DNA from 3 places in the [Pantoea] beijingensis genome. Region 3 is predicted to be linked to each of the others. Evidence: riboswitches for the same ligand, from Rfam matches in the RefSeq annotation. Region 3 holds a riboswitch; each other region holds the start of a gene.
What was found. A riboswitch is a leader RNA that binds a small molecule or an ion and turns the genes downstream of it on or off. The one in region 3 is predicted to bind thiamine pyrophosphate.
Positions count from the first base shown of each region.

Region 1 (10,358 bases), 1.8 Mb from region 3:
ATTCCGTTACTGCTGAGTCAGTATGGGTACTCAACCTACCGCGGTAACTAACCTGCTCGTCATACTTCGCGCCGCAGGTTTGTTGGCTGCACGCGTTCACCCCGGTCACATAGTGGGCTATGCTCCCGGGGATTTACGCGTTTGCCGCCGCCCTGCAACACGAATTATTTAGAGCAGTTATCGTCATACTTCGCGCCGCAGGTTTGTTGGCTGCACGCGTTCACCCCGGTCACATAGTGGGCTATGCTCCCGGGGATTTACGCGTTTGCCGCCGCCCTGCAACACGAATTATTTAGAGCAGTTATCGTCATACTTCGCGCCGCAGGTTTGTTGGCTGCACGCGTTCACCCCGGTCACATAGTGGGCTATGCTCCCGGGGATTTACGCGTTTGCCGCCGCCCTGCAACACGAATTATTTAGAGCAGTTATCGTCATACTTCGCGCCGCAGGTTTGTTGGCTGCACGCGTTCATCCCGGTCACATAGTGGGCTATGGGGCTATGCTCCCGGGGATTTACGCGTTTGCCGCCGCCCTGCAACACGAATTATTTAGAGCAGTTATCATCATACTCCGCGCTGCAGGTTTGTTGACTGCTATGGGAATGATTCCGTGCACACTATGTCATAGCGTATGTTTTGTATTATTCGGTAAAGCGTGAGGGCAGGGCCAGCAAGAGGGTATAAAGCTGGCCCTGGACGGCAGCGGAATTGCTGGCGACAGCGCTACTATAAAGGCAGCTAGTGCAAGAACCAGCGGTGGATCATCGTATTGCGTAATGCCCCGCTGACTTTCCGTTTCCGTTGCAGAGCCATATATTTTTATTGCGTGTTGCGCCCTAAATAACCGTCCCAGTCTTTCCAGACTGGTTGTAAACCGGCACTCGAGAGGGCTGCTGCGACCTGCGACGGTGTACGGTTATCATGCGTAGCGAACTGTTCCAGCTCTGGTACATTTTCAGCGTAGCCGCCTGGCTGTGTTTTGGAGAAGGCGCTGACGGTGTTAATCACCAGTGGTACCGCATGATCGCGAAAATGCGGTGACTCGCGCGTGGAAAGCGACAGTTCAAGTTCGGGTGAAAACAGGCGGAATGCGCACAGCGTTTGTAACAACTGAGCTTCGCTCATCAGTGAGGCCGGTTGAATCCCCCCTGCGCATGGTCGTAACCTGGGGAAAGCCACTGAGTAGCGACTCTGCCAGTATGTTTTTTGCAGGTACAGCAGGTGCTCTGCCATCATAAAGCAGTCGGTGCGCCAGCTGTCAGACAGACCAATCAGCGCCCCTAAACCGATCTTATCGATCCCGGCGCGGCCGAGGCGATCCGGCGTCTCCAGTCGAAAGAAAAAATCCTGCTTATTGCCTTTAAGATGATGTTGGGCATACACCGCCTGATGATAGGTTTCCTGATAAACCAGCACACCATCCAGCCCAAGCGTTTTTAGCTCGGCATATTCCTGCTGCTGCAGCGGCTGCACTTCCATCATCAGTGAGCTAAAGCGCTGGCGAATGGCGGGCAGATGCTGACGGAAATAGTCCATACCCACTTTTGTTTGATGCTCGCCAGTGACCAGCAGCAGATGATCGAATCCCATCGCGCGGATCGCCGCACATTCGCGGGCGATCTCCTCTCCATCCAGCGTTTTTCGTTTAATACGGTTACTCATCGAAAAGCCGCAGTAGGTGCAGTCATTGGCGCAAAGGTTGGAAAGATAGAGGGGGACGAAAAAATTAACCGTATTGCCAAAGCGCTGACGCGTGAGCCTTTGCGCTTTTTGGGCTAGCGGTTCAAGCCATGCCGCTGCCGCAGGTGAGAGCAGGGCCATCAGCTCTTCCCGGCCAACGCGAGGGGCATTTAAGGCCCGCTCAACGTCCGCTGCCGTTTTACTGTTAATGCGCATCCCGATGTCATCCCAGTCCAGCGCTTCCCAATTCGTCACAAAGCTACTCATTTTATAGCTCCTCGCTGTGCTGCAGGAATGATGTTAATGGGCTGGAGGCCACAGCCTGCTGATGCCGTTGTCCCAAACCGCTCTGATAACCCAGCCTGCCAGCTTCAACGGCAAGGCGAAACGCCCGCGCCATCTGCCGGGGATCGCGTGCCACGGCAATAGCCGTATTGACCAGTACGGCATCAGCCCCCATTTCCAGCGCTTCGCTGGCGTGGCTGGGAGCGCCAATACCGGCATCAATGACCACCGGCACGTTTGCCTGTTCAATAATGATTTCCAACAGATCGCGGGTTTTCAACCCCTGATTGCTGCCAATCGGCGCACCCAGCGGCATCACTGCGGCACACCCGGCTTCCTCCAGTCGTTTGCACAGCACGGGATCGGCTCCGCAGTAGGGCAGCACCACAAAACCCTCTTTGACTAATTGCTCCGCGGCTTTCAGTGTTTCGATCGCATCGGGCAGCAGGTAACGGACATCGGGATGGATTTCGAGCTTAAGCCAGTGCGTTCCCAGCGCTTCACGCGCCAGTCGCGCTGCAAACACCGCTTCGGCGGCGGTTTTTGCTCCCGAGGTATTCGGTAAGAGCTGCACGCCCAATTGTTGAAGCGGTGCCAGAATTCCGTCCTCGCCACCTTTAAGATCGACACGTTTCATCGCCATGGTAACCAACTGAGAGCCTGATTCGCGAATCGACTCCAGCATCAGCGTCGCATTAGCGAATTTCCCGGTCCCGGTGAACAACCGGGATGAAAAGGTTTTATCAGCAATCTGTAACATATTAACCCCCGGCAATGGCCTGAAAAATAACCAGGTCATCGCCCTCCTGTAAAAGATGAGAATCCCAAAGTGCGCGCGGCACGATAGTCTGATTGACGGCTAAGGCCGTGCCCGGCTGGTGGCGTGAGAGTTGCTGGAGTAGGGCGGTCAGCGTCAGTGGCGTATCCAGCGTCACGGGTTCATCATTAACCACAATTTTCATGCTTTACCTCCGCAGATTTCACAGTGTGGTGCCCGTTCCAGATCCAGCGTTCGCCAGCTGTGCTGATAGCCATCGAAAAGCCGCAGTTTGCCATTGAGAGCGGATGGGTGTCCGGCCAGTAATTTCAGCGCCTCCAGGGCTTGTAGCGTACCGATCACACCAACGACTGGACCTAATACCCCGGCGGTGCGACAGTTACGCTCTGGTTCCACGTCATCCGGCCACAGGCAGCGATAACAGCCTTGTCGCCAGGGCGGCGTAATCACCATCAGATGACCACTAAACCCAACCGCACTGCCGCTAACCAGTGAGGTATCATTGGTCACACAGGCAGCGTTAATCGCATGACGGGTTGCCATGTTATCGCTGCAGTCCAGCACCAGATCGGCTTGTTGTATGGCCGTCGTTAGCGTCGTCTCATCCATACGCTGTTCCAGCGCAATCACTTCAATCTGCGGATTTAGCGCCTGAAGCTGTTTTTGCGCCAGCGCGACCTTGGATTGTCCAACTTCATCGGTACGGAACAGTATTTGCCGCTGTAAATTACTGATATGAAGCGTGTCATCATCCGCCAGCAACAGTTTGCCCACACCAGCGGCGGCCAGATAAAGTGCAGCGGGAGAGCCCAGCCCTCCCAGACCGACGATCAGTACGCTGGACTGCTGGAGTTTTTGTTGTCCTTCAATACCGAACTCTTCCAGCAGCAGCTGACGGCTGTAGCGAAGAAAGTCATTATCATTCAGCACTATTTTCTCCCGGTGGCTCAGCCAGCGCGAGCAATATTTGGGTTGCTTCGCGCCAGTTTTCTGCCTGGGTTATTGCGCTGACGACGGCAATACTGCCCGGACCGCAGGCTAATACTTCAGGTGCGCGTTCGATGCTGATACCGCCAATGGCGACAGTGGAAATATCTTTCAGGCGGGTGAGGTGACGACGCAGTTCGGCCAGGCCTTGCGGCGCAGAAGGCATTGCTTTGGTTTGCGTGGGGAAGATATGGCCGAGTGCAATATACGAGGGCTTCACCGCCAGCGCGCGATCCAGCTCAGCATCATCGTGGGTTGATAGCCCAAGGCGCAGTCCTGCCTGCCGGATAGCCACCAGATCGGCCGTATCCAGATCTTCCTGGCCTAAATGTACGCCATAGGCGCCATACTTTATTGCCAGTCTCCAGTAATCATTGATAAACAGGCGGGCCTGATAGCGCTTGCCCAACGCCACCGCTTCGGCCACGGCAGGCTCAGCCTCTGATTCCGGCAGGTCTTTGATGCGTAACTGGATGGTGCGTACGCCCGCGTCCAGCAGGCGGGCTATCCATTCAACGCTATCCACTACCGGATAAAGCCCCAGCTTTTTAGCCGTGGCCGGGAAAGGTGTTGTCATAGATTATCCTTGTGCGCCAGCTCGGCGGGTTGATGGTAAAGCTCTCCACCACGCTGGCGGAACGCATCGGACATTTGTGCCATGCCAATTTCAATCGGGCGTGCTTCGTTAGCTTGTTTTGCCGCGTATTCACGGACTTCCTGTGTGATTTTCATCGAGCAAAATTTAGGGCCACACATCGAGCAGAAATGGGCGACTTTGCCTGACTCCTGCGGCAGGGTTTCATCGTGATAAGCACGTGCGGTATGGGGATCAAGTGCCAGGTTAAATTGATCTTCCCAGCGGAATTCAAAGCGCGCTTTCGACATAGCATTATCGCGAATTTGTGCGCCGGGATGCCCTTTTGCCAGGTCGGCAGCGTGCGCAGCAATTTTGTAGGTGATCAACCCTTGTTTCACATCTTCTTTATTCGGCAGGCCAAGGTGTTCCTTCGGCGTGACGTAACAGAGCATTGCACAGCCAAACCAGCCAATCATTGCTGCGCCGATTCCGGAGGTAAAGTGATCGTAGCCCGGGGCGATATCTGTTGTTAAAGGCCCTAGCGTATAAAAGGGGGCTTCATGGCAGTGTTCCAGCTGTTCCGTCATGTTACGGCGGATCATCTGCATGGGAACGTGTCCTGGGCCTTCGATCATCACTTGCACGTCATACTCCCAGGCGATTTTGGTTAATTCGCCCAGCGTATGTAACTCAGCGAACTGGGCTTCATCATTGGCGTCCTGGATGGAGCCCGGACGCAACCCGTCGCCCAGCGAAAGTGAGACATCATAGGCGGCGCAGATCTGACAAATTTCACGGAAATGTTGATAGAGAAAGTTTTCCTGGTGGTGCGAAAGGCACCATTTCGCCATGATGGAGCCACCGCGAGAGACAATACCGGTCAGACGTTTTGCCGTCATCGGCACATAGCGCAGTAACACCCCCGCGTGAATAGTAAAGTAATCGACGCCCTGCTCAGCCTGTTCCAGCAGCGTATCGCGAAACATCTCCCAGTTAAGGTTTTCCGCCACGCCATTCACTTTCTCCAGCGCCTGATAGATGGGAACGGTGCCGATGGGAACGGGGCTGTTACGCAACAGCCATTCCCGTGTTTCATGGATGTAGCGGCCGGTAGAGAGATCCATGACCGTGTCAGCGCCCCAGCGGGTTGACCACACCAGTTTTTCGACCTCTTCCTCAATCGATGAGGTGACCGCAGAATTGCCGATATTTGCGTTAACTTTTACCAGAAAGTTGCGACCGATAATCATCGGTTCGGATTCGGGATGATTGATATTGGCTGGAATGATGGCGCGTCCGGCAGCGACCTCCTGACGAACGAATTCCGGGGTGATATTCTCGGGTAAGCTGGCACCAAAGCTATTGCCAGCATGCTGCTGTAATAACACCTCACTACGAATGCGTTCACGCCCCATATTTTCACGCAGGGCAATAAACTCCATTTCAGGTGTAATGATACCGGCGCGCGCGTAGTGTAGCTGCGTGACGCAATGTCCGGAAAGCGCGCGTTTGGGCTGTGGAACATGCTCAAAACGCAGGTGATCAAGCTCTTCATCGGCCAGACGCTGCTGCGTGTAGAGTGAGCTGCGTTGTCCGATAGATTCCGTATCGCCACGCTGCTCAATCCAGTTTGCTCGTATCCGTGCCAGACCGGTATGCACATCGATTGCCGCGTCGGGATCGCCATACGGACCGGACGTATCGTATACCGGCACAGGTTCGTTATCCTCAAACGTCGGATGGTCTTTCGTCCCGCCTGTTAATGTGGGGCTGAGCTGGATCTCTCGCATGGGGACGCGAATATCGTCCTGTGAACCTTGAAGGTAGATACGTTTAGATCGGGGAAAGGCCGTCCCCTGCAGGGAATCAATGAAATGCTGTGCCTGTGCACGCTGCTCACGGCGGTTGGGTTTATTTACAGTAGTAGACATCGCTCATATCCTGAAATTGATAAGGAAAATGGCTTGTCTGGAGCTCGGAGGGAGTAACAAACAGTGCGACGAAAATAACAGAGCGCCGTTAGTGTATCTTTACTCTTGTTCCCTTCGCAGGTACTAACCTGATCAGGTTCCGCGGATCCCGAATAAACGGTCTCAGCCCCGAGGGGCACTCCGACAAGAAAGCGCACAGCAACGCTGTCGCTACAACTTCAGCATAAAGGGGGGCTAATGAAACTACAAGCGGCGGGCAGCGAATAATGCTTACGCAGGCCGTGCCAATGCAGACTCATTTGCAACGGATAATGGAGAAAGATGGTGAACGAAAGCCAGTTGAATCAGCTTATCCTCCAGCGTAAAGCGTGCTTCCAACGCTTCGCCCACGCCAGAGAGCGCCTGCTGGAATTCCAGGCAGTTATCATGGTCGATAGCGGCTTCTAAATGGGTATCGTAGTACTCCATGATCCGTTCAGTATTAGCTTGTAGCGCGGGATAAATCTGTGATGCCGCGATTAATGGGCTATCTCCCTCTAGTCCGTCAATAATTCGCTCATAAATATTGAAATGTCCGGTCGAAAGGTAATCGACTAATCGCTGGCAAAAATGATCTAACGCTTCTTCGTCGAGCGTTGTGAGGGCATCCTTGTGAGGTTTAATCCCCACCGTCTCATAATAAGCAACTAGCAAATGTCGGCGCGCATTCAGCCAAAGATCGACCAGTTCATTACTGCCTCCGAAGCGCTCGGTTAACGTGTCTAACTGGTTAAGCATGATCAACTCCCTATGAGAGATATTCCCTTCATATCTGGCATTACATCAATGTGGGATACGTACTCATGTTACTTTGATGCAATGCCAATTATTTTGGGTATATAGTTTTAAACACGACATATCAATTTTTATACCCGTCGTACTTCAGGTTGCAGGCTTGTTGACTGCGTTCAGTCATCCCGATGGCTCCCGAGCTTGCCGTTGCTCGTAGCTTGAACTATTCAGGGTATATAACACCAACTATCAGTACTACAAATTACCTGCTGAAGCAAAGGATGACCCTTTTTATGGAACGTGAGATTTCAAGCATAGACGCTGGCTGGTGGGTTGTCAGCCATGAACAAAAACTTTGGTTACCGCAGGGAGAGTTACCACATGGCCCGGCTGAAGCATTCGGCCTTGCAGGGGCCCGTGGATCGGTGATTGGCAGTTGGCAGGGTGAAACCGTTTGGTTGATCCGTGAAAATCGCGAAGAAAATATGGGATCGGTGAGGCAGATCATCGATCGAGATGCCGGACTTTTTCAACTGGTTGGGCGAGGTGTACAGCTGGCTGAATTCTATCGCTCCCATCGCTGGTGCGGCTACTGTGGCCATGAAATGCACTTGAGTAAAAGCGAAAATGCCTGTCTGTGTGGTCATTGCCATCAGCGTTATTATCCGCAAATAGCACCTTGTATCATTGTGGCTATCCGGCGCGGTGATGAAATTTTGCTGGCCCAGCATCAGCGTCACCGTAACGGGATCCATACGGTACTGGCAGGATTTGTCGAAGTCGGTGAAACGCTTGAGCAGACGGTAGCACGCGAAGTGATGGAAGAGAGCAATATCAAAGTTAAAAATGTTCGCTATGTGACTTCGCAACCCTGGCCTTTCCCGCACTCATTAATGATGGCATTTATGGCCGAGTATGACGAAGGTGAGCTGAAGCATGATGAGAAAGAGCTTATTGATGCTGGCTGGTACCGGTACGATAATTTACCTCAGCTACCACCGGCGGGGACGGTAGCGCGCCGCTTAATTGAGGACACGGTCGCGTTATGTCGTGCTGAAGCAGAGTGAGAGTGGCTGCATATAGATATTGCGGCCTTACTGCACCCTAATCTGGTTTGGGTATACACTACGTGCCTGTGTTTTAGAGAGTTTTATCATGAGCGAATTGAAGAACGATCGTTATTTACGCGCTTTATTACGCCAGCCGGTTGATGTGACGCCGGTATGGATGATGCGACAGGCAGGGCGTTATTTGCCAGAGTATAAAGCGACACGTGCGGAGGCTGGTGACTTTATGTCGCTGTGCAAAAATGCGGAACTGGCCTGTGAAGTGACGCTACAGCCGTTGCGTCGCTATCCGCTTGATGCGGCAATCCTGTTCTCGGATATCCTGACGATCCCCGATGCAATGGGGCTCGGCCTGTGGTTTGAGGCGGGAGAAGGGCCACGTTTTTCCTCTCCAGTTACCTGCCGTGCCGATGTTGAAAAGCTTCCGATTCCCGATCCCGAACAGGAATTAGGTTATGTGATGAATGCGGTGCGTACCATTCGTAAGAACCTTAACGGCGCTGTGCCGCTTATCGGCTTTTCGGGCAGTCCGTGGACGCTGGCGACTTACATGGTGGAAGGCGGTAGCAGTAAAGCTTTTACGAAGATTAAAAAAATGATGTACGCCGAGCCTGAAATCCTGCATCTGATGCTGGATAAACTGGCGGACAGCGTCACGCTTTACCTTAATGCACAGATTCGCGCCGGCGCGCAGTCAGTCATGATATTTGATACCTGGGGCGGCGTGCTGACAGGGCGGGATTATCTCGATTTTTCATTGTATTACATGCATAAAATTGTTGATGGGCTACTGCATGAAAATGACGGTCGACGCGTACCGGTAACCTTATTCACCAAAGGCGGCGGTCAGTGGCTGGAAGCGATGGCGGAAACAGGTTGTGATGCGCTTGGCCTCGACTGGACGATGGATATTGCTGAAGCTCGTCGCCGTGTGGGCGATAAAGTTGCGATCCAGGGCAATATGGATCCTTCTATGCTGTATGCCTCTCCTGAGCGCATTGAACAGGAAGTGGCGTCTATATTGTCAGGGTTTGGCCAGGGTGAAGGGCATGTCTTTAATCTGGGCCACGGTATTCACCAGGATGTGTCACCGGAACATGCAGGCGTGTTTGTCGAGGCGGTGCATAAACTGTCACGTCAATATCATCAGGAGTAGTCATGGATATGCAGGCGCTGCGTGCTGAGCAAATCGCACGCGCAACCGAAGTGGTTCGGCACGATGATTTCGATATTTTTCCTCCGCGTCTGATTGCCGGGGCGGATGTCGGGTTTGAACAACAGGGAGAGGTGACGCGCGCAGCGCTGGTGATCCTTGAATATCCTTCACTGAAGCTGGTTGAATACAAGGTGGCGCGCATTGCCACCACCTTGCCTTATATCCCCGGTTTTCTCTCGTTTCGTGAATATCCGGCGCTGATAGCGGCATGGCAGATGTTAGAACATCGCCCGGATTTACTGTTTGTCGATGGGCATGGTATCTCTCATCCGCGCCGTCTTGGTGTTGCCAGCCATTTTGGGCTGTTAGTTAATGTGCCCACGATCGGCGTGGCTAAGCGTCGTCTGTGTGGCAAGTTTGAGCCCTTGAGTGATGAGGTCGGCGCCCGCCAACCGCTGCTGGATAAAGGCGAGGCCATCGGTTGGGTATGGCGCAGTAAGAAGCGTTGCAACCCGCTATTTATCTCTACCGGACACCGTGTCGGCATGGACAGCGCGCTGCAGTGGGTAGAAAAATGCATGGCGGGCTATCGTCTGCCAGAACCTACACGCTGGGCGGATGCCGTGGCTTCGCAGCGCAGCGCCTTTGTGCGTTGGCAGCAGCAGGGTTAACGATGTTCGCTGTGCACTTTTCGGGTACACTGCACGCCGTGCGTTATTGCCTATGAGATCCCAACATGTTACGTAATCCGATTCACCTGCGGCTGGAAAAACTAGAAAGCTGGCAGCATCTGACCTTCATGGCTTGTCTGTGCGAGCGTATGTACCCTAATTACTGGGCATTTTGCCAGCAAACCGGTTTTGCCGAGCCCCAGATTTACCGCCGCATCCTCGACCTTGTTTGGGAAACGCTGGTAGTAAAAGAAGCCAAAATAAATTTTGATAGCCAGTTGGAGAAACTTGAAGAGATCATTCCTGTTTCTGAGGATTACGACGTTTATGGTGTTCATCCTGCCATCGATGCCTGTGTCGCGCTAAGCGATCTACTGCATGCGTTGTTAAGCGGTGAAACGCTCGCCCAGGCCATTGAAGTAAGCGAAACCTCGATTACTACCGTGGCGATTCTTG
Region 1 is NZ_CP071409.1:3,781,665-3,792,022, reverse strand. Features, by position in the region: gene uraH (hydroxyisourate hydrolase) at 1-51, shown strand, start outside; gene thiH (2-iminoacetate synthase ThiH) at 819-1,946, opposite strand; gene J1C60_RS17150 (thiazole synthase) at 1,948-2,724, opposite strand; gene thiS (sulfur carrier protein ThiS) at 2,726-2,926, opposite strand; gene J1C60_RS17140 (HesA/MoeB/ThiF family protein) at 2,923-3,672, opposite strand; gene thiE (thiamine phosphate synthase) at 3,662-4,306, opposite strand; gene thiC (phosphomethylpyrimidine synthase ThiC) at 4,303-6,237, opposite strand; TPP riboswitch at 6,330-6,430, opposite strand; gene rsd (sigma D regulator) at 6,508-7,014, opposite strand; gene nudC (NAD(+) diphosphatase) at 7,302-8,075, shown strand; gene hemE (uroporphyrinogen decarboxylase) at 8,164-9,231, shown strand; gene nfi (deoxyribonuclease V) at 9,234-9,902, shown strand; gene J1C60_RS17105 (YjaG family protein) at 9,968-10,358, shown strand, end outside.
Region 1: linked by a shared signal. The riboswitch ahead of thiC (phosphomethylpyrimidine synthase ThiC) and the one ahead of thiM (hydroxyethylthiazole kinase) in region 3 are both predicted to bind thiamine pyrophosphate.

Region 2 (10,358 bases), 160 kb from region 3:
CGCCGCTAAAAATGGTTGTTGATTATTTTATCATGCTAAGAAAAGGTAGAAATGATATTTCCATTAATCAAACGTCAAAATTAACATCGGCGCTCTCATTGCTGTTAAAATCGCCCGGATTAAACATCAATGAAAAAGATACTGCGACGGGTAATACGGCCCTGCATCGGTGTGCAGACTCTGGTTTTGAAAGTGGCGTTAGGTTATTAGCCTCCCATCCTGACATTAATATCAATAGTAAAAATTTTAGTGGAAAACGCGCCCGTGATTTCGCCTCGAATCCTGAAATTAAAAAACTACTGCCAAAAGATGGTTTTTTTGACAAAATAAAACAAACAATCAGATAACCCGCATTTTAAGATTCACTGACATTTCATAACCCGTATAATCTGATTATCATGTTATGCATCGGCCGGAATCTCAGGGATGCTTCTGTCTGCGAATGGGCAGTTTAGGGCCGGCCCATCAGGAATTATTTTGCAGACAATGTAATCACGAATAATCTGAAAATTTAAAAAACGGAACTCATCGAATTTTCATGTCACTAAAACGGCTTTACCTATAAGAATTAAAGATGAGAACAATATAATGCAAACGCGTGGAACAGGGTTTTCTCAGCTACCAAATGAACTAGTCATGCAAGTGGCAGGACATATTAAAAACTCACGAGACATGGTTAACTTCGCTTCAACCAGTAAGAGCAATCATGCGAATATGTCGGAGTCATTTCATTTACTTCCACCCGGCGAGCAACAAAAGCATTTCCTTTCTGCCATAATGCGTGACGACGTGGACGCACTGGCTTTTATGCTAAAATCCGAGCCTAGTCAGAGTGGGGCTATTGATGCCGGTCTCAATATGTTCCACAACTTATATGGCAAGGAATCGGTTGTATGGCTTGCGAGTCTTGAAAGTAGAAAAGCGAATGAAATTATAGGATTGTTACTAGATAATACAACCACCGCGCCTTCACTTTTAATTGCCAGTAACGCGTGCAAACTGACCCCTTCGATAAGTGCCGACACAGCATTAAAACTCTTCGAACGAAGCTTTAACGGTGATCCGGCCAATTTCATGTCGCAGTCGGCCGAGTTATTGCACTCATCAGCTCAACACGGAAATATAGGCACACTGCGTGCTTTGTTAACGATGCCTCAGTTGGGATTAGATATTAACGCATTACATCAAGGCACGTCTTTATTAACCAAATCAATTCGCTCACACAATCTTGATATGCAGAAGTTTTTAATTAATGAGACAAATATAAACCCCAATATAAGAGATGAATCAGGCAGTACGCCAATCCATGAGGCCATAAACGAATCTTTTTCTAATCGCATGGGTCTTGCCGATGGTGGAGTTGACACGGTAACAGCACTGTTAAAAAATAAAAAGCTTGATGTTAATATGCCACATGAGCCTACGGGTAGGGAGCCTCTGGGCGCAATGCTTCATCACCTTGAGTTAGCAACTCGCGCCACCGGTAGCGGCGGTCACATCCCCTTAAATATGGAGTTAAAGGGAACGCTGATACTTTCACTGTTATTAAAAAAACCAGAATTGAATGTCAATGCAAAAGATACCGAACATGGGCAAACGGCCCTGCATACATGTGCGCGCATTGGTTTCGAAACAGGCGTTAAGTCATTAGTTAATCACCCGGATATCGATATCCATGCTAAATGCTTTCAGGGAAATCGTCCCCGCGCTTATGCCTCGGACCCTGAAATTAAAAAACTACTTCCAAAATATGGGCTTGTTGAGAAAATGAAAAAAACGATGAAATAACCCCGTTTAACGGGTTACTGAAGTTGCATGGCCAGAATAGTTTGATTGTCATGGTGTGTATCGGCCGCTCTCCCATTCCGTGGATTAGCGGCTAAGCGCCTGTTGATTGTGTATTCATTATGTTAACTGATGAGGGAAAATGGCGTCTTTATTTGTTTACGGTACGTTACGCTTAGGTCACTCTAATGCACACATACTTGAGAACATCGGCGGTGAGTGGCTGCAAGGTTATGTGACCGGTACATTTTACGAATATGGCTGGGGAGCTGCCGCAGACTTCCCAGGAATAGTACTGGATAAAAATGGACCACGAGTAAATGGTTACTTATTTTTATCCGATAACCTGGAGGCTCACTGGCCCATGTTAGACGAGTTTGAAGATGGTTATGATCGTGTTGAGGTGAGTGTAACCACGCTGAATAACCAGCAGATCACCGCATGGATCTATCAGTTACAACCGCAAACGGGACCGTAGCCGTGCCCCCTATTTTCGGCCCAGCGGCAGGTTTTCCTGCACGATTTAAAACTGTAATTTATCGTTTAGATGCTCGCTAAACAGGCCCCGAAACAATTAACACCAAGGCCTGTAAAGCTCGACATTGCGAATGCCCGGGGCTATGAGCGCGCCTTGTCAATAAGACTCAACTGTGAGGGACAACCTTACCGATGGGTGCTATCGCCGCTGGCCTTTATCATCATACTGATAAAACCCCTGCCCCGTTTTCATCCCCAAATGCCCCTGATTAATATATTCCTTCAGTAACTTAAGAGGTTGGGCCGAGAGTTCGGGATTTAAGGCGGCATAGTGTTTTTCAATATTGTACACCACATCCAAACCAATTCTGTCCATCATCTCGAAGGGGCCAAACTGCGCGCCAAGGCTCACCTTATAAATACCATCAACATCTTCCGGCGTTGATACGCCAGTCGCCACCACCTCAAGACATTCACGTTTAACCGCCGCCCAGACACGATTAAAAATAAAGCCGACGCTCTCTTTACGTACAACAAAAGGATAAAATCCGCAGCGGGGGAAGAAATGGTTGAGGCGCGTGATAATTGCGTCTTCGGTATGCCCGCAACTGGCAATTTCAACCGCATTTTGCGTTGGCGGCATATAAAAATGGGTATTCACCACTCTGCTTCGGCCTTGTGCGCTGACCTGGTCAATCATCTGGCTGGAAGGGTATGAGGAAGAGTTACTCGCCAAAATAGCGCTGCTTGACGCAAGCCGATCCAGCTCCCCAAACAACGCTCGCTTAAGTTCAATATCTTCAGGAATAGCCTCAATGATCAGCCAGGCGCCTTCTACGGCCTGTGAAAGGTCTGTACTAATTTCAATCTTCCCCGCGATATGCCCTGTTCTCTCGGCCAATGCAGGTGCCTGTTGCTCAATGAATGTTAAAGCCGCCTGCGCCGAGGTAGGTTGAGCGTCATAAAGCCGTACCCGAACGCCATGGGCAAACATCATTAACGCAATACGCCGACCCAACGTGCCTGCCCCCACGATCGCAACAGGTGCAGCACCAAAATTATCCGCAGGTAAATCGCTCATACTTAACCCTCTGAGTATTATATTAAAGTTGATTGATACCCTTCAGACACGTCGCTAGCATTATTGGCTAGCAGCGAAATTATCCCGGGTATATACGCAAAATCATTCAGGGAACAGGTGAAATCTCTGCCGTTTCCAGATAAAAAATGCAGCCTCTCCCCTGCATCATCAATTTATTCTTCTGACAGGCTCACCCGCCAGCCAGCATTGAATGTTCTCCACCGTCTGCGGAAAGTATTGACGATAATTGCTGTCACTGACATAGCCCAAATGCGGCAATGCCAGTAGGTTAGGCGCCTGACGATAGTCTGAATCAGCGGGTAGCGGCTCTTCTTCAAATACATCAATTCCAGCACCGGCAATATCCCCATTTTTTAACGCCATCAGGAGCGCACCTTTTTCCAGCAGCGCCGCGCGTGAGGTATTGATTAAGTAGGCGCTTTGTTTCATTTTCTTCAGATCGGCATACTGCAAAATACCCTGAGTCGTGCCGGAGCAGATAAGATGAAGCGAGACAAAATCGCAGCGTGTCAGCAAAGCGTCTTTCGTCGCACAAAATTCGACGCCAGCCTCACTGGCGCGGGCCCGCGTAAGATTAGGACTCCAGGCACAAACTGACATACCAAAGGCCTGAGCAAGGATGGCCATTTTTTTACCAATTTTGCCCAGCCCGATTAACCCTATTTTTTTTCCATTAAGCGTGGTACCCAGCGTCGATTGCCACGGCCCACCTTGTACCAGATTGCGGTTTTCAATGTGCAGATGGCGGGCAAGCCCCAATATCAACGCCCACGTTAACTCTGTCGGCGCCTCACTCCCCCCTTCCGTTCCGCAAACCACAATGTCCCGCTGCTTTGCAGCCGCAAGATCTATAGCAGCATTTCTCATACCAGAAGTAATAATAAGTTTCAGGTTTGGCAACGCCGCAAACAGCGCACTGTCGAGTGGGGTGCGCTCACGCATGGCGACAACAATATCGGCATCATACAGCGTCGTGATCAACGTAGTCCGGTCGCGGATCGCCTCGTGTAAATAAGAAACAGTCACGCGGTCAGCCAATAGCGACCAGTCTGCCATTCGCGATGCGACGTTTTGATAATCATCCAAAATGACACAATTTATTGTAGCCACAGCATCCTCCCCTTTTCAGCTGCCTCAACATATCAACCCCACATCGGCCTCAGAGGGCCATTTGTCATCTCTCGATTCAATCACATATCCGCGGCCATCAACATTGTAATCAAAAAATAAATATCGTATAAAAGTCTGCTCCGAGGGGTGTCCTGTAAAGGGCTGAGATGGCGCAAGCCGAACCCTTTGAACCTGATCTGGGTCATGCCAGCGAAGGGACGGGTTGGCAATGGCTCTCAGCCGTTGTCTGTTCATACCTCAGCGCACCCGGATCTCCATTTACTTTCAGGAGGTCCCATGTATACGACTCTGTTTGAGCTCGGTCTTTACGGACAACTCCGCCAGCAGGCGGGACGCCACTGGCAGGATTACGTTACCCATCCCTTTGTGCAATCACTCGGTGCAGGCACGCTCCCTGAGTCTGCATTCCGCCATTATCTTACGCAGGATTATCTGTTCCTGATCCATTTTGCCCGCGCCTATGCACTGCTGGTCAGCAAATTACGCACCTTACCTGAAATGCGTATGGCCACCGCCTCACTCAATGCCATCGTCTCTGAACTGCCGTTACACGTCGACTATTGCACCCGTTGGGGATTGAATGAGGCAGAAATGGCCCGGCAGCCCGAAGCTGCAGAAACCATGAATTACACTCGCTATGTACTGGATATTGGTCACTCGGGTGATGCGCTGGATCTGCTTGCTGCTTTAATGCCTTGCGTTGCGGGCTATGCGGAAATTGGTCTGCGCCTGTTAAACGAAACGTCCACCCGCATAGAAGGTCATCGTTATGCTTCATGGATACGAAACTACGGTGATAAAACCTATCTTGCTGGCGTGAAGGCTTCACTTGATTTGCTGGAAAACGTTGGTCAGCAGCGCGGCGCACAGGCGCGCTTTAGTGAGCTTTCACAAGTTTTCACCACCGCGACCCAGCTGGAAACGGCCTTTTGGCAGATGGGACTAAACGCATCAGAAAAAACTGCAGCGTTGTATCCACTGTGAACATGTCCACCCTCAGCAGTGGCACTGTTCCGCCAGGAATAAGGGTTCGCGATCTCACTCTGCGCTTTGGCCAGCAAACCCTTTTTGAAGGGCTCAATCTGGATATCGACAGCGGTAGCATTGTGGCGCTACTTGGTGCCAGTGGGGCAGGAAAAACCAGCCTGCTAAAAATTATTGCCGGTCTGTCAAAACCAACGTCGGGAACGGTAATCGGCAGTGATGGCCTTCCCATCGCCGGACGCATCGCGTGGATGGGGCAGAAAGATCTCCTCTATCCGTGGCTGACGATCGACGAAAACATTACTCTCGGCGCACGCTTACGTGGTGAAAAGGCCAATAAGGAATGGGCCAGACACCTGCTTGAACGCGTGGGATTATGCGGCTATGGCAACGCATTACCCGGCACACTATCGGGGGGGATGCGACAGCGTGCCGCTATCGCCCGCACCCTGTACGAACGTCAGCCGATTGTCCTGATGGATGAGCCCTTTTCAGCACTGGATGCAATTACCCGCGCCATGATCCAGACACTGGCTGCCGAACTGCTAGCGCAGCATACCGTATTACTGATTACCCACGACCCAATGGAGGCTTGCCGTTTAAGTCATCGCCTGCTGGTACTCTCTCGTTACCCTGCCGGTATTGATGCTTCGCATCACATCGCGGGTCAACCGCCGCGCGCACCAGATGATGCTAACTTGCTGAAGAGCCAGGCTGAACTATTACAACAGCTGGTGAGGGCAGCAGAATGAAACCCCTTTCTGAAGGACGTCTTTCACGCCTGCGCCGTGGTCTGACGGTATGTTTCGGCCTACTACTATTGTGGTGGCTGGCCACCCTGAGCAATATTCCCTCCTTTCTGCTGCCCTCGCCCATCGCGGTCGCGAAGGCCCTCTGGTACGGGCGAGATTATCTTGCGTATCACTCGCTGGTGACCGCCAGCGAAATCGTCAGCGGTCTGACGATCGGCGTCCTGCTCGGCGTGCTGCTGGCACTGAGCATGATCTTCTCTCCACGATTACAACGCTGGCTGATGCCGCTGCTACTGACCAGCCAGGCAATACCGGTATTTGCATTGGCTCCACTACTGGTGCTGTGGTTCGGTTTTGGGATGAGCGCCAAAGTGGCCATGGCGGTGCTGGTCATTTTTTTTCCGGTCGCCTCTGCCTTCTTTGATGGGTTGCGCCGGGTAAACAACGACTACCTCGATCTGGCTCGTACTCTGCGCGCGTCACCGTGGGCACAGTTACGGCACGTTCGGCTGATGGCGGCGCTGCCAGCCTTTGGTTCCGGCCTGCGTATGGCCGCCGCCGTTGCCCCCATCGGTGCCATCATTGGGGAATGGGTCGGCTCGGCGGAAGGATTAGGTTACGTCATGCTTAACGCCAACGCACGTATGCAGACCGATATCTGCTTTGCCGCGCTGTTTATTCTGGTCGTCATGACCATCCTGCTATGGGTAGCGGTTGATGCCCTATTGCTGCGTCTGATTGTCTGGGCGCCGGAAAACGATGCATAACTTCTCAACGATAAGAGTAAGAAAAATGATAGAAAAAACCTTCTTTGGCCTGCTGCTTAGCGTCGTACTGGCGACCCACGCCAACGCGGCAGAAAAACTGACGCTGATCCTCGACTGGTATATTAATCCCGATCACGCCCCCATTATGGTGGCCGAACAGATCGGCGCGTTCAAAGCCCAGGGGCTCGACGTGAAGATCGTCCCCCCTTCCGATCCGGCTTTACCGCCGCGACTGGTGGCAGCAAAGCAGGCCGACCTCGCCATCACCTATCAACCGCAATTGCACTTTTTTGCTGACCAAAATCTGCCGTTGATGCGCGTCGGAACATTAATCAATTCCCCCCTTAATACCGTTATCACCCTGGATAAAACGATTACCTCTCCTGCGGGGCTAAAAGGGAAAAAAATCGGTTATTCCGTCAGCGGAATCGAAAATGCGATACTGGCCACCATGCTGCAACATGAGCAGCTCAATGCCAATGATATCAAGTTAATTAACGTTAATTTCCAATTAACCAGCGCGCTACTCGCAGGACAGGTGGATGCGGTTATTGGGGGCTATCGCAATATTGAAGCAGTAGAGCTGAAACTGCAGGGGAAAGATCCGGTAGTATTAAACGTGGAGGATTACGGCGTTCCGGCTTACGACGAGCTAATTATTGTCGCCAACCGCGATGCGGTAAATCAGCCTAAAATCCGCAAATTCCTCATCGCATTAAAACAGGGCAGTGACTTCCTGCACGCTCATCCTGAAGAGTCCTGGACACAGTTTGCCCGAAAATATCCGCAGTTAAATACCGCGCTAAACCATCAGGCATGGATGAAAACTCTGCCACTATTTGCACGTGACCCGGCGCGGCTGGATCGCGCACGTTATCAGGCTTATGAACAATTTCTTTTCGAAAATAAGTTGATCACTAAGATAACGCCGGTAGACATGTACGCGATAGAACCCGGTATTGAATAGCCACCGACTCATGACTCCGCCCGAGAATAAATCGGGCGGTTTTCCGTGTCGTCACGATAATTCTTCCTTCGTTATGCTTTGCTACAGAGATAGGGGGTTGCTGCAACAGTTATGATTGACTGCGGACATGAGGTTTGAGCAAATCGCCGAGGCCAACCCGATGTAACATCTCTGCACGCAGACGGTCCAGCACCATAAAACCAACTTCCGCACCGTCCTGGGTAGGATCATAGTGTACGCGGAACGGGCGTTTGCCAAACGGCAAATCGACCACCTCGACAATCGCATCGGCAACGCCACCCACATCAGCATCATCCGGTACAATGCGGGCAAACGCCTGCTGAACTTGCTCACCAAACCCGGCATAAGGGCCCGCTTCATATTCGGCCAGCCGCGCTTCATCCGCAGGTCGGCCGGAATGAGCAAAGTGGTTGGTTCCTTTTGTAAAGGCACCGGGAACGATGATGGTGGTTTCAATACCCCAGCGGCTTAATTCACGCGCATATAATACCGCCAATTCATCCATCGCGGCTTTCGCTGCAAAATAAGGAGCCAGGTACGGCGGCGTTCCCCCAGCAGAGCTGCTTGATGATATCCAAACCAGTAAGCCTTGCCCATGCCGACGCATATGCGGCAGTGCGGCCCGGTTAACACGCTGGGTACCAAGGACGTTAACATCATATTGCTGGGCATACTGCTCCGGCGTAAATGCCTCCGCAGGACCGAACATCATGTGGCCGGCATTATGGATCAAAACATCGATCTGATTGACGTCAGCGATAATTTTGCTTACGGCAGCATCGATAGAAGGTTCTGATTGCACGTCAAGCTCGATAGCGCGCAGATCCACGCCTTCACGCTTAGCCGTTTCCGCCATTTCGGCAGCATTGTGTGCATTACGACCAGCAATATCTCGCATTGAGGCATACACCGTATGTCCGGCACGCGCTAACGCTTCTGCAGTAATGCGTCCGAAACCACTTGAAGCACCGGTGATCAGAATATTTTTCTTGCTCATTTCACTCTCTCCAGGGCTGGATGCCCGTTTGTAGGGGTTAAATAATGCCGCCATTTACGCGCAGTGTCTGACCATTAATCCAGGCACCGTCAGGGCCGGCAAGAAATGACACTACGGCAGCGATATCATCCGGTTGCCCTAAACGCTCCAGTGGAGCCAGCTTCGCCAGACGGTCAATAACATCCTGCGGTTTGCCATCAAGAAACAGTTTAGTTGCAGTCGGCCCAGGAGCAACGGCATTAACGGTAATATTACGTCCGCGCAATTCTTTCGTCAGAACGTGCACCATCGCTTCGACACCCGCTTTCGTCGCGGCATACGCTCCGTAAGTGGGCTGATACAGACCAACAACGCTTGATGACAGATTAATGATTCGTCCATCCGGACGCAGACGCCGGGCCGCCTCACGCAGCATATTGAAAGACCCTTTCAGGTTGATGGCAACCTGACTGTCAAACACCGCATCGTCCGTCTCAGCAAGCGTTGCCAGCTTCATGATGCCGGCGTTATTCACCAAAACATCAACACCACCATAGGCAGCCTCAGCGGCGTCGAACATCCGTGCTACAGCAGCGGCATCGCTAACATCGGCTTGGGCGGTGATCGCCCGTCCACCGTTTTTTTCAATCTCATTAACCAGCGCTTCGGCATCGGCTGCGCTACCCGCAAAATTGACCAATACGTTCAGGCCATCTTTCGCCAGGCGACGTGCGATAGCGGCACCAATACCGCGGGATGCGCCAGTAACAATGGCGACTTTATTTTGAGCAGGCATCTCTTTCTCCTTAATTCAGTCCGCCAGTAGCGGCGGTGTGTGATAACTATCGTTGAACGGGATAAAAAGATAAACTCGCTAAAATTGCCATTACTATTCAATAAAAACGAACAATAGGAGCATCCGTGGATCGACTTGATGCAATGCGGCTTTTTACGCGCGTGGTGGAACGGCGTAGTTTTACGCTGGCAGCACATGACACCACCCTGCCACGCTCAACGGTAACCTATGCGATTAAAGAGCTGGAATCCCGGCTTGGGGTGCGCCTGCTTCAGCGTACGACGCGAGTGGTGAAGCCGACGCTTGATGGTGAAGCTTATTATCAACGTTGCCTGGCGATTCTTAACGATATTGAAGAGGCCGAAGGCGCTTTCAGTAGCGCACAGCCCAAAGGATTACTGCGTGTTGAAGTTCAGGGCACACTGGCCCGTCATTTCCTGATGCCAGGGTTACCCACTTTTTTTGCACGTTATCCCGACATTGAACTTACGATGAGTGAAAGCGATCGTTGGGTTGATTTAGTCCAGGAAGGCGTGGACTGCGCATTGCGTTACGGAAAACTGCGCGATAGCGATCTGGCGGCTCGGCAGGTGGCTTCGC
Region 2 is NZ_CP071409.1:1,651,909-1,662,266, reverse strand. Features, by position in the region: gene J1C60_RS07390 (ankyrin repeat domain-containing protein) at 1-347, shown strand, start outside; gene J1C60_RS07385 (ankyrin repeat domain-containing protein) at 589-1,788, shown strand; gene J1C60_RS07380 (gamma-glutamylcyclotransferase family protein) at 1,928-2,263, shown strand; gene J1C60_RS07375 (3-hydroxyacyl-CoA dehydrogenase family protein) at 2,462-3,343, opposite strand; gene J1C60_RS07370 (D-2-hydroxyacid dehydrogenase family protein) at 3,512-4,420, opposite strand; TPP riboswitch at 4,608-4,710, shown strand; gene tenA (thiaminase II) at 4,772-5,479, shown strand; gene J1C60_RS07360 (ABC transporter ATP-binding protein) at 5,482-6,231, shown strand; gene J1C60_RS07355 (ABC transporter permease) at 6,228-6,998, shown strand; gene J1C60_RS07350 (ABC transporter substrate-binding protein) at 7,024-7,965, shown strand; gene J1C60_RS07345 (SDR family oxidoreductase) at 8,075-8,983, opposite strand; gene J1C60_RS07340 (SDR family oxidoreductase) at 9,021-9,758, opposite strand; gene J1C60_RS07335 (LysR family transcriptional regulator) at 9,884-10,358, shown strand, end outside.
Region 2: linked by a shared signal. The riboswitch ahead of tenA (thiaminase II) and the one ahead of thiM (hydroxyethylthiazole kinase) in region 3 are both predicted to bind thiamine pyrophosphate.

Region 3 (10,358 bases):
CGATCTCTCGCCTGTTTGCATGGCTGCCGCACTGCACTTTGATCTGTGGGTTCCAAACTTCGGTGTACAGGAATATATGGGCTATTCAGAGCAGATGTTGGAAGTATTTCAGCACAACTGGACGTTCGGCGATGGCTATATGCATCCGGGCGACAAGCCCGGATTGGGTATCGAATTTGATGAAAAGCTGGCGGCAAAATATCCCTATGAGCCTGCTTATCTGCCCGTTGCCCGTCTTGAAGATGGCACGCTGTGGAACTGGTAAGGAGACAATGATGAAAAATGTCGTCATTGCTCTCCTGTCGCGTTGGCAGAGACACACCCATTTGCCCGTAATTCTGGCAACGGCGGCAAGGTTATCCCGGAGATACGTTAAATCATCTCAGTTCCCGTCTTATCTGTGACAGGCATCGATGCATATCGCATTCCTGAGGATTCATCAGCCTGCCGTTAGAATGCCAGATTACAGATAAGCGATTAAGGTTCAGGAAAACTAAAATATTGTGCTGGCTGTCTCATTGCTGGCAGCCGCGATTTGTGTGGCCCAGGCCGGTACGGTAAAAAAGGTCACATCTGCCGCCGGGTTACTGTCTGTATCCATTTTATCGCGCAATATACGGGGCAATGTAACAGCGCGTCTGTGCTGGCGGTATGATTGCCGGGTTAGGTGCGCTGCTGGTGCCGTACCTGATTAAAGCCCCAAATCCAGTTATACGCGGGTTTCGGTCTGAAGCCAGCACACCTGTTCGCCGCCATACGCCAAACTGCACAGTAGCGGGCATAATATCCGACCCTCATCAGGCCGGGCCCATACATCAGACAGTTGTAATATGGTCGGCATTACGCGCCCTTTGCTACAAGGATTTCCTATGTTATCCGTCGAAAACCTTCCGCTTGATGCGCTGCGTCCACGCTATGACCGCAGCACGTTACGTACCCGGATGTTACATATCGGCTTCGGTGCTTTTCATCGTGCGCACCAGGCGGTTTGCAGCGACAAGCTGGCTAATGAACACGGCAGTGACTGGGGCTACTGTGAGGTCAATCTCAACAGTGGGGAGCTGATTAACGTTCTACAGGCACAGTCCTTGCTGTATACGGTCACTGAAATGGCTGATCAGCGTTTAACAACACGGGTTATTGGCGTCGTAACTGACGCGATTCATGCGCAAAGCGCAGGGATCGATGCCGTTATTGAGGCAATGAGCCAGCCAGACATTGCTATTATCTCAATGACCGTCACCGAAAAAGGCTATTGTCACCTTCCGGCAACCGGCGAGCTTAATCTTGAGCATCCGGCCATTCAGCATGATTTAGCGCATCCTGACACACCCATCTCACTACCGGGCGTTATTCTGGCGGCAATCGTCCGCCGCCGCAAACGTAGCCTTGCCCCTTTCAGCGTCATGTCGTGCGATAACATGCCGGAAAACGGCCACGTCACGCGCAAAGTTATTGTACAACTGGCGCAACAGCAGGATGCAGGACTGGCAACCTATATTCAGCAACATCTCAGTTTTCCCTCGACTATGGTCGATCGCATCGTGCCTGCTATGACACCAGAAACTTTTGCGATGCTGGAGCAAAAACTGGGCACCCGCGATCCTGCTGCGGTGGTATGCGAGCCTTTTTTTCAGTGGGTAATTGAAGATAACTTCGTCAGCGGGCGTCCTGAATGGGAAAAAGCCGGTGCTGAAATGGTGGCCGATGTGCTGCCATTTGAAGAGATGAAGCTACGAATGCTCAATGGCAGCCACTCCTTTTTAGCTTATCTGGGTTACCTTGCCGGCTATCAGCACATTAGTGATTGCATGGATGATGCGCATTACCGCCGTGCTGCACGTCAGCTAATGCTGGCGGAACAAGCCCCGACACTGCATACCCCAACGGTGGATTTAACCGCTTACGCCGATTCGTTGATTGCCCGCTATCAAAACCGCGCAATTAAGCATCGCACGTATCAGATAGCCACAGACGGCAGCCAAAAATTGCCCCAGCGCTGGCTGGACAGCATTCGCTGGCATGTGCAGCGCGGCAGCCGCTTTGATCTGTTAGCGCTGGGAGTGGCAGGCTGGATACGCTATGTCAGCGGTAGAGATGAGCAAGGTGGGGCCATTGTCATCAACGATCCGTTAAAGGATGAACTGGCACAACGCGTCGCGAAAAGCAAAGAAGGCAGCGCGCGCGTTCGCGCACTGCTGTCAATTGAAGCTATTTTTGGTCATGACCTGAATGCCAATGCCCTTTTCACTGCCCGTGTAATCCATTTTTATCAACAGCTATGCACACTGGGTGCAAAAGAGACGGTGAAACAGCTTATCGCAACGTACTGATTGTACAGGCTGGAAAAGCGCTGGCGCTGATGCAGCGGGCTGTTTAGACTGAAGGTTTTTAGGCCAGGTTGACTGTCTCGTCAGCCGTAAAAATGGATGTTGCCGAATGTCGATACCCTACATTATTACCGCCAGCGAGCCTGTAAATCAGCAGATTTACCGTTTTTTGCGTCAGGATATTGTCACCTGTGCCATTCACCCCGGCGCGTTACTATCGGAAAAAGAGGTTTCCACGCGTTTTAATGTGTCACGCCAGCCGGTTCGGGAAGCCTTTATCAAACTGGCTGAGTCCGGGCTGGTGCAGGTGCTGCCCCAACGCGGTACCTTTGTGCGCAAAATCTCCGCCCAACGCGTGGCTGATGGGCGCTTTATCCGCGAGGCGGTAGAGGTTGCCGTTGTGCGCCGCGCAGCACGGGAAGCCACCCCTGCCTCGCTAATGGAGCTTGAGCACAATCTTCAGCTACAAAAAATGGCAGCAGGCCGCCATGACAGTCATGCATTTCTACTGCTGGATGATGAGTTCCATCGTCTGATAGCCAGAAGCATTCAGTGTGAGCTGGCATGGGAAACGGTTGAAAACATCAAAGCCGCCATGGACCGTGTGCGCTTTTTAACGCTAAGCGAAGTTTCTCCACCGGAAAGTTTGATTGAACAGCATGAGAAAATTTATCGTGCGCTGGTCAATAACGATGCCGATGCTGCCGAAACGGCGCTGCGGCGGCATTTGCAGGAGATGATTTTCTCCATTACGCCGATTGCCGAGCAGAATAGCGACTGGTTTGAACAACCTTAATCATTGCAGCGTTTAAGGGGCCGGATGGTTGGTTACCTCAACCTCCTGCCGTTTCAGGAAAAGCATTTATACCCTAAATCATTCGGGCGGCATCAAGGCGACGACGCAGGTGCAGGGCCAGCGCTAACCGGCCCTGCACGGTCATCCGGAAATGAACGAAACCCCATTCAGGAATAACAAAGACGGGTGGTCGTTCACTTAGCGCGGATCCAGGAGAGAACCCGCATCGGCCAATGCACAAAATACCCTGTTTGCCGGGTTGGCCCTAAGCAATAGTCACCTCTTTGGCAAGATACACATCCTGCACAGAATTAATCAGCGCTACGCCCTCTTTCATCGATTTTTTAAACGCTTTACGCCCCAAAATCAGCCCCATACCGCCCGCGCGCTTATTAATCACCGCGGTACGAACAGACTCGGCGATATCGGTCTCACCCGAGGCGGCACCACCGGAGTTTATCAGCCCTGCACGTCCCATATAGCAATTAGCTAACTGGTAACGTACCAAATCAATCGGGTTTTCACTGGTCAGCTTGCTGTAAACGCGCTCATCGGTATAGCCGAATTGCACCGCGTTGTAACCGCCGTTATTTTCCGCCATTTTCTGCTTAACAATATCGGCACCGATGGTCGCGGCAAGATGGTTAGCTTGTCCGGTAAGGTCGGCACTGGAGTGATAATCCGTGCCGTCTTTTTTAAAGCTGTTGTTGCGCAGATACGCCCAGAGTACGGTGACCAGACCTAATTCATGCGCACGTTCAAACGCCACGGAAATCTCCTCAATCTGGCGCCGCGACTGTTCGGAACCAAAGTAGATCGTTGCCCCCACGGCGACCGCCCCCAGATTAAATGCCTGCTCCACGCTGGCGTATAGGGTTTGATCATATTGCGTCGGATAACTTAGCGTTTCATTGTGGTTCAACTTAACCATAAAAGGAATGTGATGGGCGTAACGACGCGACACCGACGCCAGTACACCATAGGTCGATGCCACGCAGTTACATCCGGCCTCAATCGCCAGTTCAACGATGTTTTTTGGGTCAAAGTAAAGCGGATTTGCGGCAAAAGAGGCACCCGCTGAATGTTCGACGCCCTGATCGACGGGCAGGATAGAGAGGTATCCCGTTCCAGCCAGGCGTCCGGTGTTGTAGAGAGTTTGCATATTGCGTAGCACCGCAGGGGAGCGATTGTTATCAATCATCACCCGGTCGACATAATCCGCGCCAGGTAGATAGAGGCTTTCCGCGGGAATGGTCATGCAGCGATGTTGCAGAAGTTGGTCAGCTTCTTTGCCCAATAACTGTACGATGTCCGTCATGCTAGCTCCTGAGAAGTGAATAAGCGTCACAACCCTTCAGCCCGATTGCCGAAACGTTCCGACTCCCTTAGCCTGCACCCGATCGCCCTGCAAAGGCAAATTGCTGACTCCATTTTTCAGACCCGTCCGCAGTAAAAAGTGCAACGTTAACGTTACGCTACCACCAACGATAAAAATGATGTACCGGTCCGATTCCGCTCCCGACTTCCAATGTATCAGCATGTTGTAACGCACCCTGCAACCAACTTTTCGCCTCTTGCACTGTCTGTACCCAGTCACGATGACGCGGGCGCAATGCCGCCAGCGCCGACGATAGTGTGCATCCGGTACCATGCGTGTGGCGCGTCAATACGCGGGGGGCGGTAAAACGTCGTTCCTCGCTGGCGGTAAACAACCAGTCCGGGCTCTCTTGCTCACTAAGATGGCCTCCCTTCATCAGCACCGCCTGGCAACCCATTGCCAGCAGCGCCCTTCCCTGTACCCGCATCTCATGCTCATTTTTTGCAATACCGCATTCCAACAAAGCCGCGGCTTCAGGCAGATTTGGCGTAATCAACGATACCTGCGGTAACAAGCGCTGGCGCAGGGTGATGATGGCGCGTTCAGACAAAAGCGGATCACCGCTTTTCGCCAGCATGACGGTATCCAACACCACATACGGCAGTGCCGCCTGTTGTAAACGTTCCGCGACGACCTCAACGATATCGCTCTCCGCCAGCATACCTATTTTGGCGCTATCGATACGAACATCCGAGAGCACGGAATCGAGCTGTGCGGCAACAAATTCAGGGTCAATACGGTAAACCGACTGTACGCCGTGCGTGTTCTGCGCCACCAGCGCGGTAATCACACTGGTGCCATAAGCGCCGAGTGCCGAAAAAGCCTTTAAATCCGCCTGGATACCGGCGCCGCCGCTGGGATCGGTACCAGCGATGGTGAGTGCATTAATGCGTTTCATGCCAACACCTCCGCATCCAACTGCCATAATTCATCCAGAAACGCCGGGGCAAAACTCCCCGGCCCACTGCTCCGCGCGGTCGCTCGCTCGCCTGCACAGGACATTACCCGGCAGGCACTGGCAATTGCGTACAAGCGATCGCCCGCTAATGCCGTAAAACCCGTAACAACAGCGGATAACGCACAACCGGTGCCGACCACACGCGTCATCAGCGGTGAGCCGCCCATTACCTGCAGCAACTGTTCACCATCGGTGACATAGTCGATAGCCCCGGTGACCACCACCACCGCACCGGTCTGCCGGGCAAGCTGTGTGGCGGCGGCGATGGCTGCCTCAGCCTGATGCTGGCTGTCTACACCGCGCCCATGCTGTACATTCCCCGACAAAGCCAATATTTCCGACGCGTTGCCGCGTATCGCTGCCGGCTTCGACACCAGCAAACGCCGGCAAAACTCACTGCGGAATGTCAAACCGCCTACCGCAACCGGATCAAGCGTCCAGGGCGTATTGGCATTAACAGCGGCACCGACTGCGCTTAACATCGCATCGGCCCGGCTTCGGGTTAAGGTTCCTACATTGATCAGCAAACCATCGGCGATCGCACTAAACTGTGCAGCCTCCTCAGCCTCGATCACCATGGCAGGAGAACCGCCAAGTGCCAGCAGCACATTCGCAGTAAAGCTTTGCACCACATCATTGGTCATACAGTGCACCAACGGTGCTTGTTGGCGAAATAGGGAGAGGTATTCGGCGACGATTGCGCCAGAAACGGGAAGGGGCTGATGCATACTAAACACTCCTGGCCGGCGATCGGAAGACGAATGCGGCCAGGCATTTGACTTCCCTACGCTGGCATTATCCAGATCAGGTGGTACGGGTCTTTCTCAGCCTTCACAAGGAAGGGCACCCCGAGTCATGTAGAATGAATTTCTTTACTTTTTGCCAGATTAGGGGAAGTCGCTAGTTGATGCAAGCCTGCCCTTCCGGTTAACGCTTCTTCACGCTGTCACCCACCTTGTACCTCAGTTTGCACCTCCATGGCAGGACAGAAAAACGAACAATTCTCGCCCCATCATGCAGAGATAAAATCTGTTGATTATCTTAATTAGCCAATTTTGATAAATGAGAGAAACAAATGACAGAAGTTGCAGCAGCCTTGACCACAGTAGCTACTTTTTCTTATGGCGTGTAACGAAACTACTCGCCAAAGAAACAACACGAATGGTTGAATGAGCATCACAGCAGCACGTTGTTGTTACCCTTGAGCCTAATGATTGGGCTGCATTTTATTTTGACATTAACGTAGCGAACAGAGTTAATGCATCCGATTATAATATTGAAATTGAATTTGATCCATCGCTAACCAATGCAGACTATAGGGAAGAAAAAAACATTCAACTCCCTTTAGAAGAATAAGCGCATTGAAAAACGGGAAAATATTATCAAGTAATCTTTATAAATATAACCAAATAAAAAATAATTATTAGTAGTCCGAGGAAAGCAAACTCAACTAAAAGAGACGCCAATGAATACGAGTATGATATGTCATCATTTTATGGGATAGATTACTTAGGCGCACGTAATCCGATGACTCAGATAGCCGAACAGATAAAAAATGAGAGAAGGCTGGAGACCGATCACTCAAGGTTCAAAAAAGATTAAAATCGACAACTATAATTCAGGCGATAGATAATACAAAAGGAAGATTCGTGATGAGATTCATCAAATATTCGCAGATGAAAGAGAAAAAATAAAAACCATGAAAAGAGGGCTGCCCATCCTAAAATAATTTAACCAATCAAGCTTGAAAGCTTAATTGCTAACACCTGTAACTAAACTGGAATTCCCTTACATATTGCCGTCAAGAACGTAACTTTGATTGTCAATTTCTTTTACAGACAAAGTTAAATAGAAATCATTTAATAATCCAACAACAGATTAAACACTAGAATTACATTTTTTGACTTGCATTCTTAACTTATTATTAATTTTACCCTGATAATAAAAAGTATAATCGCCTTCATTTACAGCAGCACTTTTTACTCAAACTATACCCGCACCGAAATCTTAAGTGTTGCTTTTAAAAAAATACAGAATATCGATGGAACAGTCTTAGGCGATTAAGCTAACTCAGCACAGCAGCAAAGAGCCGCTGCGCTGATTAATAATGTGGGCCTGGTTTATATCAGGTCGCACCACCATCAACGGTAATAGTCTGCCCGGTGATCCAGCGCCCTCCCTCACTCAACAAGAAAGCCACGACATCTGCGACATCCTGTGGCGCTCCAAGACGATTAAATGGCGATGCTGCGGCAAAAGCCGCTTGCCGCTCTGGTGGGGCTTTAGCAAACATTCCCGGTATAGTGGCACCAAGTCTTAAGCTATTAACGGTAATATCTCTGGCACCTACTTCCTTTGCCAAAACTCGACTAAACAACTCCAATGCTGCCTTGCTCGCAGCGTAGAGTGCGGAACCAGCAATCGGTGCGGCTACCATTGTTGATGAGATATTGATAATACGCCCCCCATTACGCAGTAGGGTTGCCGCCTCTTGCAGTATGAACAAGGCTCCACGCACATTGACATCAAACACTTTTTCATACAGTTCATTGGTAACCCCCGCTATAGGGCCGGGCACAATCACGCCCGCGTTATTAATAACATAATCAAGCTGCCCATATTGATCCTGGACAAAATGGAACAGAGCGGCGATATCATCCAGTTGGCTGATATCGGCATGAATGGCGTTCGCCTCTCCTCCATTGGCTTTAATTGAGGCAACAACATTACTGGCTTCCTTTTCTGCTGTCGCATAGGTAAATACGACAGATATCCCGGTTGCTGCCAGGCGGCGCACCAGCTCACTGCCAATACCGCCAGAACCGCCGGTAACAAGCGCTACTTTTTTATCCGTTTTTTGTAATGTCATACCTTTATTCCTTATTAGTCAATGTTAAAAGCTTCAAGCAGTACCAGGTGTCACCTGTTCCGTGGTCTGAGGGGGATTACTGAGTGAAATTTTATTCATCTGCGCCGATCTCAGCAGCAGCAAAAAGGCTGTACCCAAGAGCGACACAGCAGACATGACGTAAAACGTACCGCCCAACAGAGATGCATAGAGCGGCCCAGAGAGCAGTACAAACACCCCCATACCAAGCCCCATAGAAAAGGCGGAATAAATACCTTGTGCCGTTGATGACAACGAGGCATCTACTCTATCAGTAATAATTTGCATCGCGGCAAAATGACTGGCGCCAAAGGACAATGCATGTAAGCATTGTGCAATCAACAGCCAAAACAGATCATCGGTACTGCCGATCACCAGCCAGCGTAATGCCGCTGCAGCTCCGCCGATAGCTAATACATTAATAGAGCCTAATCGGGAGAGCAGCAACCGCCCAAAGGCGAATACCATCACCTCCCCCGCCACGCTGCTACCCCAAAGTATCCCGATGATTTGATCCGACAATCCTTCAGTACGCCAGTGAATGGAACCGAAAGTATAATATGCAGCATGGCTGCCCTGAATTAGAGTGGCCGCGATCAAGAAACAGACAAACCACTTACTTCTGAAAAAGACAGAGGTATTAACATCCTGATTCTTTACCATCGACACAGGAACTTTTGGCAGCAGACATGAGGAAATGAACAACAGGCCAGCCACGCCGCAAATAGACCATAGCAGAGCAGGCTCACCAAAGCGCTCCAACAATTTACCTGAAAATATAGCCACAGCCATAAACCCGACCGAGCCCCAAAGTCGCACTTTTCCGTAATCAAACTTTTGCTCTCTGGACGCTACCGTAGCCAAACTCTCAGTCAGTGACATAACTGGTGACCAACAGGCAAAACTCAATATCGTCAACAACAGGATAGGAATAAAACTGTCCGTTTGAGAAAATATTATTATGCTGGCGAAAAGCCCACAGGCCAGAATAATGACTGCCTCCCGTCGCTGCCCAGAGCGATCGACAATTTTTGATACCGCCGGGGTAAAAACAATTTTCAAGGCAAATGATAATGCCGTTAGGACGGCAATACCTGATGGGGAAATACCTTTATACTCCAGCCATACTGGCCAAAATGGCATGTGTATTCCAATAAAGGAAAACATGCTGAAATAAATCAGAGCAAATCGAGTTTTTGTAAAATGATTCATTTCTCTCACCAAAAAATTAATATACAGAGAAGACCATAATTAAATAAAAATAATCTTTAGATGCAAAAAATAAAAAGCCGAACCGCATGATAGGTTAGAATGAAAATTTCTCGATTAACCAACGGACTTAGCCAACTTCTGTGCTAGCCAATCAGCAACCTCAATACTATATTGATTAATATAATTCAGACAAACATGCGCCTCCGATGGGTAGACTTTAAGCGGGTGTTGATCTCCCAAAGCCTGGTGCATATCCTCTAACGCCGCCACCGGAAATATATCATCCAGCGCACCATGAATTGACAAAATGTCCGTCGTACTTTGCTCCTGTACGGTCAGAGCTAGCTGGTCGAAAATATTCTGCATTTCAATGGCATCGCCCCCCATAAAAGCATAACGGAAATCCTCTTTCAGCCGGCGGGGCAGCGTGACGTAAGGTGAGAGGCGTGGCCCACCCGATAAATTGACCACAGCCTGAAACTGTTGCCCCAGGTAGCGAGCAACACGTAGCGCAAGATAACCACCGAAGCTGATACCAAAAAAACCCAGTCTGTCAGTGTCTACGGCAGGTTCAGTCTTCAAGCGCGTAATAATCTGCTGCACTACGGTTTCAAACTGCATATCAATAGGATTGCAACCGACATTGATCCCTTGCCCTGGCCCATCAAACATAAAGACCGCGATACCACGAGCAAGAAATTGTTCAGCAAAGGCGAATACCTCCACTTCTGTCACCGAATCCAATCCATTAGACAGAATCACACATGGCCAGGCGGTTTCACTAACGACTTTTTGGG
Region 3 is NZ_CP071409.1:1,493,212-1,503,569, reverse strand. Features, by position in the region: gene manD (D-mannonate dehydratase ManD) at 1-265, shown strand, start outside; partial or broken gene J1C60_RS18680 (MFS transporter) at 501-629, shown strand; gene J1C60_RS06760 (mannitol dehydrogenase family protein) at 870-2,333, shown strand; gene J1C60_RS06755 (GntR family transcriptional regulator) at 2,440-3,126, shown strand; gene fbaB (class I fructose-bisphosphate aldolase) at 3,392-4,444, opposite strand; gene thiD (bifunctional hydroxymethylpyrimidine kinase/phosphomethylpyrimidine kinase) at 4,602-5,402, opposite strand; gene thiM (hydroxyethylthiazole kinase) at 5,399-6,190, opposite strand; TPP riboswitch at 6,227-6,323, opposite strand; gene J1C60_RS06735 (SDR family oxidoreductase) at 7,588-8,331, opposite strand; gene J1C60_RS06730 (3-phenylpropionate MFS transporter) at 8,365-9,561, opposite strand; gene J1C60_RS06725 (alpha/beta hydrolase family protein) at 9,676-10,358, opposite strand, start outside.